DNA from 3 places in the Ruegeria sp. ABV3_008 genome. Region 2 is predicted to be linked to each of the others. Evidence: riboswitches for the same ligand, from Rfam matches in the RefSeq annotation. Region 2 holds a riboswitch; each other region holds the start of a gene.
The links. A riboswitch is a leader RNA that binds a small molecule or an ion and turns the genes downstream of it on or off. The one in region 2 is predicted to bind cobalamin.

Region 1: another riboswitch for cobalamin. It lies ahead of ACXAH8_RS04455 (aromatic ring-hydroxylating oxygenase subunit alpha); the one in region 2 lies ahead of ACXAH8_RS18595 (CbtB domain-containing protein).
Region 3: another riboswitch for cobalamin. It lies ahead of ACXAH8_RS20360 (hypothetical protein); the one in region 2 lies ahead of ACXAH8_RS18595 (CbtB domain-containing protein).

The regions. Positions count from the first base shown of each region.
Region 1 covers NZ_JBSWYP010000002.1:73,385-76,656, forward strand. Annotated here, with positions in the region: gene ACXAH8_RS04445 (type I glutamate--ammonia ligase) at 1-673, shown strand, start outside; gene ACXAH8_RS04450 (GNAT family N-acetyltransferase) at 788-1,309, shown strand; cobalamin riboswitch at 1,428-1,631, shown strand; gene ACXAH8_RS04455 (aromatic ring-hydroxylating oxygenase subunit alpha) at 1,744-2,967, shown strand; gene ACXAH8_RS04460 (FAD-binding oxidoreductase) at 2,973-3,272, shown strand, end outside.
Region 2 covers NZ_JBSWYP010000012.1:54,644-57,915, reverse strand. Annotated here, with positions in the region: gene ACXAH8_RS18605 (hypothetical protein) at 376-879, opposite strand; gene ACXAH8_RS18600 (CbtA family protein) at 944-1,642, opposite strand; gene ACXAH8_RS18595 (CbtB domain-containing protein) at 1,647-1,817, opposite strand; cobalamin riboswitch at 1,852-2,067, opposite strand; gene ACXAH8_RS18590 (DUF1636 family protein) at 2,249-2,584, opposite strand.
Region 3 covers NZ_JBSWYP010000014.1:123,200-126,471, reverse strand. Annotated here, with positions in the region: gene ACXAH8_RS20370 (DNA polymerase III subunit gamma/tau) at 1-560, opposite strand, end outside; gene ACXAH8_RS20365 (protein-tyrosine phosphatase family protein) at 730-1,233, shown strand; gene ACXAH8_RS20360 (hypothetical protein) at 1,230-1,637, opposite strand; cobalamin riboswitch at 1,726-1,945, opposite strand; gene ACXAH8_RS20355 (alpha/beta hydrolase family protein) at 2,106-2,963, shown strand; gene rsgA (ribosome small subunit-dependent GTPase A) at 2,995-3,272, opposite strand, start outside.

The sequences.
Region 1 (3,272 bases), on a different contig from region 2:
CACCTTTACCCCTATTCGCGATGTCGCGAGCGTTGGGAATGGGGTCCATATCCATATGAGCTTTGTGGATGATCATGGCGCGCCGCTGACCTACGCCGATGACGGGCCCTGCGGCATGTCGGACCTGACAAGTGCCTTCGCCGCCGGAGTGTTGAAATATCTGGATGCGATCCTGGCTCTGACAGCGCCTTCGGTGATCTCGTATGAACGCCTGACACCGCATCGATGGTCTGCGGCTTTCAACAATCTGGGTTTTCGCGACCGCGAGGCTTCCTTGCGGATTTGCCCGGTGACCGCAAAAGACCCAGCCTCGATCGCCGGGCAGTTCAACATCGAATACCGTGCGGCGGATGCTGCAGCTTCGCCTCATCTGGCGCTTGCGGCGGTTGTCATGGCCGGGACGCAGGGGATCGAAGAGGGGCTACCCGCGCCCGTTCCAACCGAAGAGGATCTTTCGCTGTTGGACGTCGCAGAACTGAACCAAAGGGGGCTGGTGCGCTTGCCTCAGACTTTGGAAGATGCGCTCGACCGGTTCGTTTCCAACCCGGTTGTGACCGGCTGGTTCCCCGCAGGCTTTGCCGAGGTGTACCAAGCTCACAAGCAATCCGAGATTGCGACAACCGAACATCTGGACACAGACGCACGCTGCCGATTGTACGAAGAAACATATTGACCTGAGCGGTTCGTCTTGCCGAAGCTTGCCCAATGCGACCTCTGGGGCGTCGTTTGGGTAATCTCGCGCCGTATGACGCGGCGCAAACTGTTTAGCTAAGGATAGGGATGGATCATGAGCCGTTCAGAAACCGATGCTATCTTGAATGTGCATAGGCTGGCTTTTGGCGAAGCGGAAGGTGAAGAAATCGCTCAACTCGCCGAAGATCTCCTTGAGCATCCGGAAACGATTTCAATCAGCATAAGGCGCAAGGGGCAGATCGCGGGCAATGTCATGTTCACCCCGTTTGTCTTCCAGGGTCACCCGGACGTTAAATGCTATCTTCTTGCGCCCTGCGGTGTCTCCCCCGAGTATCAAGGCCTAGGAGTTGGCAGAGAGATGATGGAGACCGGCATCATGCACTTGAGGTCCATTGGAACAGACGCTGTCTTCGTGTTGGGAGTACCGACTTTCTACCCCTTGTTCGGGTTTGTCCCGACTGACAAAGAGACACCATATCCTGACCTTCTGACGATCCCCGAGGCATGGATGACGCTTGAGCTCACTGCAGGATCGGTTGAAAAACTGGGGGGAAAAACACTTGCGATTGCGCCCTTCATGCACGCGCATCTCTGGGACATATCACAACACGAGTGAATTTAGTTTTTTGTTCTTGCCTCAAACCGCAGCCCTGTTTCAGGTCTCCATTTTTGCTGGCCATGTCTGTTTTGTTTCTGGAAATGTCGCAAGGCTTTCAGCCGAGATTCCATCCACGAGTAGGTTGCGCATGTGAGGTGCTGCTGTCTGATTCTCAGGCGGCAGAGAATTGGGAAGCCGGTGCAATTCCGGCGCTGCCCCCGCAACGGTAAGGAAGGTCAGGTTCGACAGGTGACCACTGGGACGAGGATCCCGGGAAGGTGTCGACACCGGGCGTAAGCCCCTTTCAAGTCCGGAAACCAGCCTTGCATATATGTCAAACCGCGGGTGGCGGTGGGGGCACAAGTTTCGGACGTGATCCTCGCACGGCTCCGGACTGGCCTCTGGTGTCATCTGCCCAAGCTAAGCCGCGGGGCGCGGCAGGAGAGCCAGAAGTGAGCAACGTTCGAAGCCTGTTGGCGCGTCGAAACCCGGCCTATGCCCTTGAACAGGCGTTCTACACCGATCCAGATGTCTTTCAGACCGATCTTGAGGCCATCCACTACCGCAACTGGCTATTTGCCATTCCGGCATGTGAACTGGTGAAAACAGGCGACTACGTGACCTACACTGTGGGCGCATACCGCGTGATCATTGTGCGCGGCGCGGACAACCAGATTCGGGCCTTCCACAATACCTGCCGCCATCGCGGGTCGATCATCTGCAAGGCCGCCAAGGGCAACTCGCCTAAACTGGTCTGTCCTTATCACCAGTGGACATATGAGCTTGATGGTTCATTGCTATGGGCCCGTGATATGGGGCCTGATTTCGACCCGAAACAACATGGGCTGAAAACCGTTCACTGCCGTGAACTGGCAGGGCTGGTCTATATCTGTCTTGCAGATGAAGCGCCTGATTTCGACACCTTCGCCAACAAAGCACGCCCCTATCTGGAGCCGCATGATCTAGGCAACGCCAAGGTCGCTTTTGAAAGCACGATCATCGAGAACGGCAACTGGAAGCTGGTTTGGGAAAACAACCGCGAGTGCTATCACTGCGGCGGCAACCACCCTTCGCTGTGCCGGACCTTCCCTGATGATCCCTCAGTAACCGGTATCGAAGGGGGTGAAACCCCGGCCTTCATGCAAACTCACTTCGACCGTTGCGAGGCTGCGGGAATGCCGTCGCAGTTCTATCTGCATGATGACGGGCAATACCGCCTGGCGCGCATGCCGCTGAAGGAAGGGGCGGAAAGCTACACTCTGGACGGTAAATCCGCGGTGCGTCGCTTTCTTGGCCGTTCGCCCTTTGCGGATGCGGGGACGTTGTTGAAGTTCCACTATCCCAGCACGTGGAACCACTTCCTGGCCGATCATTCGATTGTTTTCCGGATCACGCCGGTCAGCCCGACCGAGACCGAAGTCACCACGAAATGGCTGGTCAACAAGGATGCGGTCGAAGGGGTCGACTATGACGTCAAGCGTCTGACCGAGGTCTGGATGGCCACCAATGACGAAGATCGCCGTGTGGTGGAAGACAACCAGATGGGCATCAACAGCCCCGCCTATGTGCCGGGACCGTATTCTGGGATCCAGGAATCCGGTGTTCTGCAATTCACCGATTGGTATTGCAGCGCTTTGGCGCGTCACCTTGCACCTGACACGATGGCGGCGGAGTGACGGAGATGAAAGATCTGAACGCTGTTGCCTCGGTCTGGCAGGATGACGAGACGCTGGAATGCGTCTCGGTCGTGCCCGAGACGCCAAACACCGCCAGCTTTACGTTCCGCGCTCCTTCCGGGGCCTTGTTCGCCTACCATCCAGGTCAGTTCCTAACGCTCCAGATTCCGGCACCGGGGCAGCCGGGAGGCGTTGTGCATCGGACCTATACGATATCGTCATCCCCATCGCGTCCACGGTCCATCACGATTACGGCCAAGGCGCAACCGGACAGCATCGGCACTCGCTGGATGCTGAACAATCTG
Region 2 (3,272 bases):
TTCAATGTATTTGCATCGCATTTTCACGATCAAATTCGAGTCTTAAAGCCTCTAGCAGCTAGAGCTTCAAGAGGTTTCAGGTAACGCTTAGTTTATCCAGTCGATCAGGTGCGCGGTGGCGTGAACTCTGATTTGATCGAGTTTGCTTTGGACTGGGTCAAAAAAGCAATGGAAAGAACCGAAATGCCCATTGTAGTTGCTTCATGTTTTCGGTTTCCGACGATGCAAGCCAAAGGAACAAGACGGGAATTCGGCGCGGCTTTGCAACAGCTTATCTGTCCTTGGATACAGAGCGGCAAAAACCCGCGCGCACGCTGTACTTGCCGCTTAGACCCGCTGAATCCGCGTAGTTGTCTTCTCAGCCAGGAATGTCAATCAGGAGTCATCGCCGTCAGGCTGCACGGTCACTTTGGCCTCCACGGGCACACCCTCAACCATCAGAGGGCTGTGGCTGTTGCCATTGAGAGAAACTTTTACTTCAACATCGCCATCGGGGAGCGACGGAAGGTGTAACCAATTGGCATAAAGGCGGCCCAGCTTTTCGCCGTTGATATAAACATGCGCGTGACCTTCGCCTGGAACGTCAGCCGTGGAGGCATTTTCCGGAGCAAAGCGAAAGTTCTGCGGTGTCACACGCAGATTCCAGCCCGCCATAGGATCCTTAATCATCTGGATCGCCACACTGGGGGCGTCGCTGTCGGCAGGCAGATTAGTGGCAGCGGAGTGGTCGTGCGCTGCCATCTCCATGTTGCCGCCGTGTTGGGCCGGGTCAGTATGGTCATGGCTCTCAAAGGTGCTACCGCTGCTGGCGGCAATCACAAAGCCAGCACCGCCGCCAAAGACAAGTCCGATGGCAAAGAGAGCAAGAGAACGGGACATCTTGTCATCCTCAATAAAAAAAACCCGCCGGTGTAACCAGCGGGGTAGCAATGGAGGAGCGCGATCAGACTGCAGCGCCTGCGCGCTTGCCTTCTGTCTGCCAGAAGTGGCCGGTGAAACTGCCTAAGAGTGCCCAGGCGGCCATGCCGATGCCGAAGGCCCGGGCAGCAAAAAGCGCCCCGATCTCGGTCGGAACCGGCCCAGAGAAACTCTCAGGCTCAGGGGCCCCGATAATATGCGGTACCATTAGCAGCACGGCCGCAATCAGGTAGCTTACCAGGTTACCTCCAAAGGCAATCAGCCACATGGCTACGCCGGCTGCGGCAACGGTGACCGTCCACCAGATCTGACGCACTCCCACATCTGCTGCCGCTACGCCGGGAACTTCTGGAGCCAGTGACAAGCCAGGAGCAAAGTGGAAGGCGACAAAGCCCGCAAGACCCCAAAGCAGGCCGGTGCGGCCGTTGATCTCATGCCCCTGACGTTCGGCTACTGACATCAGCGCCGCCAGGACTAGCGCATAGCCGGTGTAGGTAAGCATGGTGAAGATAATGCTGAGACCATCGCGCATCGGCTCGGCGAACATGCCGGGCAGGTCGGGATGCGCAGTTACGGGATCAGCGCCAAAATGCACCAGGTCGCCGCCCTCATAGAGCTCGGCGTGAAGTAGCACTGGCTGCACGAAATACAACTGCAGAAGGGCGGCAATCAGCCCCGCTGCTGCACCAGCGAACAAGCCGCTGGTCAGAATACGACTGAACATTGTTTTAGTGGCAGGGGAAGCCAGTTGCGTGGCGCACATCATGAGCCGCGTCATGCAGGCCAGAAGCCTGAACATGGCCAGTCACGGTAATGATCCCTAGACCCAGAACCACGGCGAATACTGCAGGCAGAAAGGATGCGCCAGCGGCGGATGCCTTGATCGTTTTTGTCGTCATTTTAATCCTCCTCGCCGTCACACCCGACGGCATATGTTGTGTCCATCCTACGGCCGGTCTCCTGACTCGCAGGTCACAGCAGACTTCCCCCTTCCCAGCGCCATTACGCCAGTGGTATTGGAAGGCCGCTCGCCGCTCACAGTCGCGGGGGCGGTCAAGGCTTCAGTGCGGTAGTTTGGTGCACCGTCCTCATTCCCGTTTCAGTCCCAGTGCGTAGGCACCTTTGGACACCGTAGAAGCCTTTATTGTTCCATAGTGCTTTGTTCCGTCAAGTACGAAAGCGACATCATAGTATTCTGCAGCGGTCAATCTTAGGTAATGGCAGGCTTGGTTTAGATTTTAGCCGTTCAGTGCAGAAGGCTAAGTCGAAAAACACAAACTGTAAGCTGAAAACTCGACACCGGAGCTTTGGTCGGCAAGTTGCATGTTGGCTATCTTTTTTGTGCCGGTATACGTGCAATCGCCTTGAAACGTAGCTTACCTAGCTTCCTGGCGTCAGCGAAGTCGCCGTCAGTACTGTCCTCATACATCCGCATGAAGATCATTATGTCCGGAAGATCGACAACCGTAACCTCACCGAAAAGATAGGCGGTCTTGCCGCTTTGTCGCACCGCCAACGTCTGTGGTCGGTGACAACCGGACATGCAATCCACTTGCTGCAACTCGGCTTGCACCCCCGATGCCTCCAGCGTTGCGGCTAATTGATCATAAAGGGTGGAATCCGCGTCGCGGCAGGTTCTGCAAAGCGTGAGGTTAGGTAGGCACATGCGTCAGGCTGATCCTTGATCGAGAACTTCCATCTGAGATTTCATATTTGCTGGTCGGTTGTTAGCTCAGTTTCAATACGTGTTTTGACTCTAAGTCTGGAAAAGAGTCCATACTCAGGCAGGAAGGACACATGAGCCCTAGCCCTCGAAAACTTTGCAAATACACCGAGTGCGAGACGGGGATTTGGCAGGGCGAAGAAGCAACCATCAGACGAAAAAATTTTTAAGTTTCTACGTGAGACTGAGCTGAAGCAGGTGGTAGGCGATGAAGTGGAAACAGCTCACGCGAAACATCTTTGTTCTTCAATAATCTGAAACAGCATTGCCTCCGGGATCGGCTCGCCATGACACGCCTATTTTCAGGTCCGCGCGCACCGCGCCTCCCAAGGCGAATTCCGAGACGCGACAGGTTCTTGTTGCGCGTAACTAGGTTCGTTCTATCGTCAATTACAGTCTAGATCCGGGACATATAGCGGGGTTCGTGCTTGATGGTTACCTTTCGGTTACCACGACCGATCATGGGACTGAATGCGTAGCGACAACCGACGACATTCAAAAGGAAGTACGCTGATGCGAAACGCCTCGGCATTAACAACTTTTCTGTCTGCGTCACTACAACCGAGGATCGCCCATGCCGCCATCGGTTCTCGCCGCAACCCGGTGTGATGGGTGTTGTGATAACGGCATA
Region 3 (3,272 bases), on a different contig from region 2:
CGCAGGTCGAAGCGTTGGCAGCGCGACAGAACGGTGACGGGGACCTTGCGAATCTCGGTTGTGGCGAAGATGAACTTCACATGCGCCGGCGGTTCCTCAAGCGTCTTGAGCAGCGCGTTGAAGGCGCTGGTCGACAGCATGTGGACCTCATCGATGATGTAGATCTTGTAGCGGGCCGAGGCAGCGCGGTAGCGGACGCTGTCGATAATCTCGCGAATATCATTTACGCCGGTGCGGCTGGCGGCGTCCATCTCCATCACGTCGACATGACGACCCTCCATGATGGCGACGCAGTGTTCACATTGGCCGCAAGGCTCGGTCGTGGGTCCGCCATTTCCATCCGGTCCGATGCAGTTCATGCCTTTCGCAATGATCCGTGCGGTCGTGGTTTTACCGGTTCCGCGAATGCCCGTCATGACAAAGGCTTGCGCGATGCGATCCGCCTCAAACGCGTTTTTCAGCGTGCGGACCATCGCATCCTGACCCACCAGATCGGCAAAGGTTTCCGGGCGATATTTGCGGGCGAGAACCTGATAGGCGGGGCTGTCTGAGTCGGTCATGTCTGCTCTGGCGGATTCGGAACGTCACCGCAGCGTAGAGGCCCGCGCCGCCCGCGTCCACATGAGTTGAAGAACGATTTTGTTTTGGAAACCGGCGCGTCAGGGGTACACTCTGCGGATTGTGAATCAAGCCTAAAGTCAGGATCAACGCTTCCGGGGGGATGCTGTCATGACGAATTTGGTCATTCATGCTTTGCAAGTGGGCGGGGGCACACTTGCCCTAACGTCGATGCCGGGAAAGGGCGGCGACTATGCTGGCGACCTTGAAACGATCGGAGATTGGAGGCCGGGTCTCGTGCTGTCGATGACAACCGAGGCCGAGCTGGTCCAGTTCGGAGCCCGCGATTTTGGCCGCGACGTTCAGGGTCGCGCCAGCCGCTGGGTGCATCTGCCGATTCAGGATTTCGGCGTGCCACCGTCAGAGGTTGATGCGCAATGGCCTGATGTTAGTGCCGCGGCGCGTCAGGCTTTGTCGGGCGGAGGGCGCGTGCTTGTCCATTGCAAGGGCGGATGCGGTCGCTCTGGCATGGTTGTGCTGCGGTTGATGATCGAGTGTGGCGAGCTTCCAACTCAAGCGCTGGAGCGGTTGCGCAAGTTGCGCCCCTGCGCGGTCGAAACCGATGCGCAGAAGCACTGGGCCACCTTACCCGCCCGAGCTTTGGTGGACACCTAGGCCGACAGTTGTACTTCCGCCGGTGCCTGTTTGTGCGGCGCAATCACTGATGCCTCGAGCATGGCGCAGGGCAGGGATGTCATCGCTGCGCTAGGCAGGCTGCTCGTTTCGGTACCGAACATAAGGTCGGCGTAGCGATCGAGGGTCTCGCTGTCGGCATTAGGATCCGCTCCGCAATAGACCCTCACCCGCGACTGGCTGGCCCGAAACCGCGCGTGGCATCCGTCCGAGCAATGGGTCAGGTCACTGCTGCCTTCGATTTCAAAGTCCGATGTGGTCGCCGGACCAGCTTGGTCCAGCGCGTCAACCATCGAACGCGCCAGCCGTGCCAGTGCCGGGCACGTTTTGCCCGTATGTTGGCAGATGGTTGCTGAGAACCTATGTGTCTTCGTCTTCCAGATCATCCTGCGCCCTCCGCGCGGTGGACAGGGGCTGGGATCAGGTGGGGCAGATAGGGTCTGTCACGGCCTGCCCGGACACCCCGCCCGAGTTTGGGTTATGTTGACGATGGCAGGTCTCCTGACTTGCGGGTCATCGCTTTGCCGACCTTCCCGGCCTTTCGGCCAGTGGCTCTTCGACATCGCTCGCCGCTTACAGTTGCGGGGGCAGTCGCGGATTTGGTTCTTCCCGAGCAAGCCGGGGAAAACCGCACCGTGTTCCCTTTTCATCCCGACCTCTTGTGAAAGCCGGGAACCATCGAACCATCGCTAGCGTTCATAACCATTCTGAGTCAAGTTGAACTTTCTGCGCTGCGGAAAGCCGATCCGCGAAGTGGACGCGTGGTCAAGCGGGATCGCAGTTGACTTGCATGGGCTGTCTGGGGTCAAGTTGCAATATGAACTCATCAGTTCAGTTTTCCGCCGAGGATACCCATGTTGGATTCAAACCATACAGTGCTGATCGAAGATGTTCAGATCCCGGTGGGGGATGGCACCCTGTCCGGGCGGATCTACCGGCCCGTGGCGCAGCCCGAAACCGTAGTGGTGGTCAACAGCGCGACGGGAGTTCCGCGTGACTACTACAAGCATTTCGCACAGTGGTTGGCGTCGGATCGGGATATCGCCTGTCTGATCTATGACTACCGGGAATTCGGTCATTCGAAATCGGGGCCACAGCGTCGGTCGAAGATCTCGATGGCGGATTGGGCGTTGCAGGACATGCCCGCCGCGCGGGCCGAGATGCGCCGACGGTTCCCGCTGTCGCAGCAATGGTCAGTTGGTCATTCGCTTGGAGGGATGCTGGGGCCAGTGCAGCCGGATATCGACAAGATTGATCGCATGATCTGCGTCTGTTCTGGCCTTGTGAAGTTGGGCGATCATCCTTGGCCGTACTGCGCTCTGGCCGGGTTGTTCTGGTATGGGCATGTGCCTCTGGTCGTGAGCGGCCTGGGGTATTTGCCGGGCAAGGCACTTGGGTTTGGAACAGACCTACCGCCTAAGGTCTATTGGCAATGGCGCAAATGGTGCACCGCGCCGCAAAGCTATCTGCCCGAGATCGGAGACACACTGCCGCAAGCTACGTGGCAGGATGCTGACGTTCCCGTCGACCTTTTTGCCTTCACAGATGATGAGATGGTCCCAGAAGCTGCCGTTTGGCGGTTGGCCGAGCTTTATGGTCCAAAAGCACGCCGTCACCTGTTGTCACCGGAAGAGTTTGGTGTTCGGGAGATCGGCCATATCGGTGTGTTTGCCCGCCGAAATGCGGTGCTCTGGCCACGATTGATCGCTTGATGGGGGGCGCCGGCGGACCGGCGCCCTTGTTTCAATCGCCGCGCCGCGCGGATTTTCCGTGCATCGCAGATCGGACCATCTTGCCGAAAGCCTTGTCGCGTGCCCGCGCCTCGGCCACGGTCTCAGAGTTGCGCTGATCCTCGCGCCTCAGCTTGCGCCAGCGTTCCAACCGATCTGCATCCAGTGTGCCTGCTTCAATCGCCGCCTGCACAGCGCAACCGGGCTCGGCCTCATGCTGGCAATCCGAAAACCGGCAGGTTTGGGCCAGCTCCAGAATGTCCGAGAACACTTCGTCCACCCCGTCCTGCG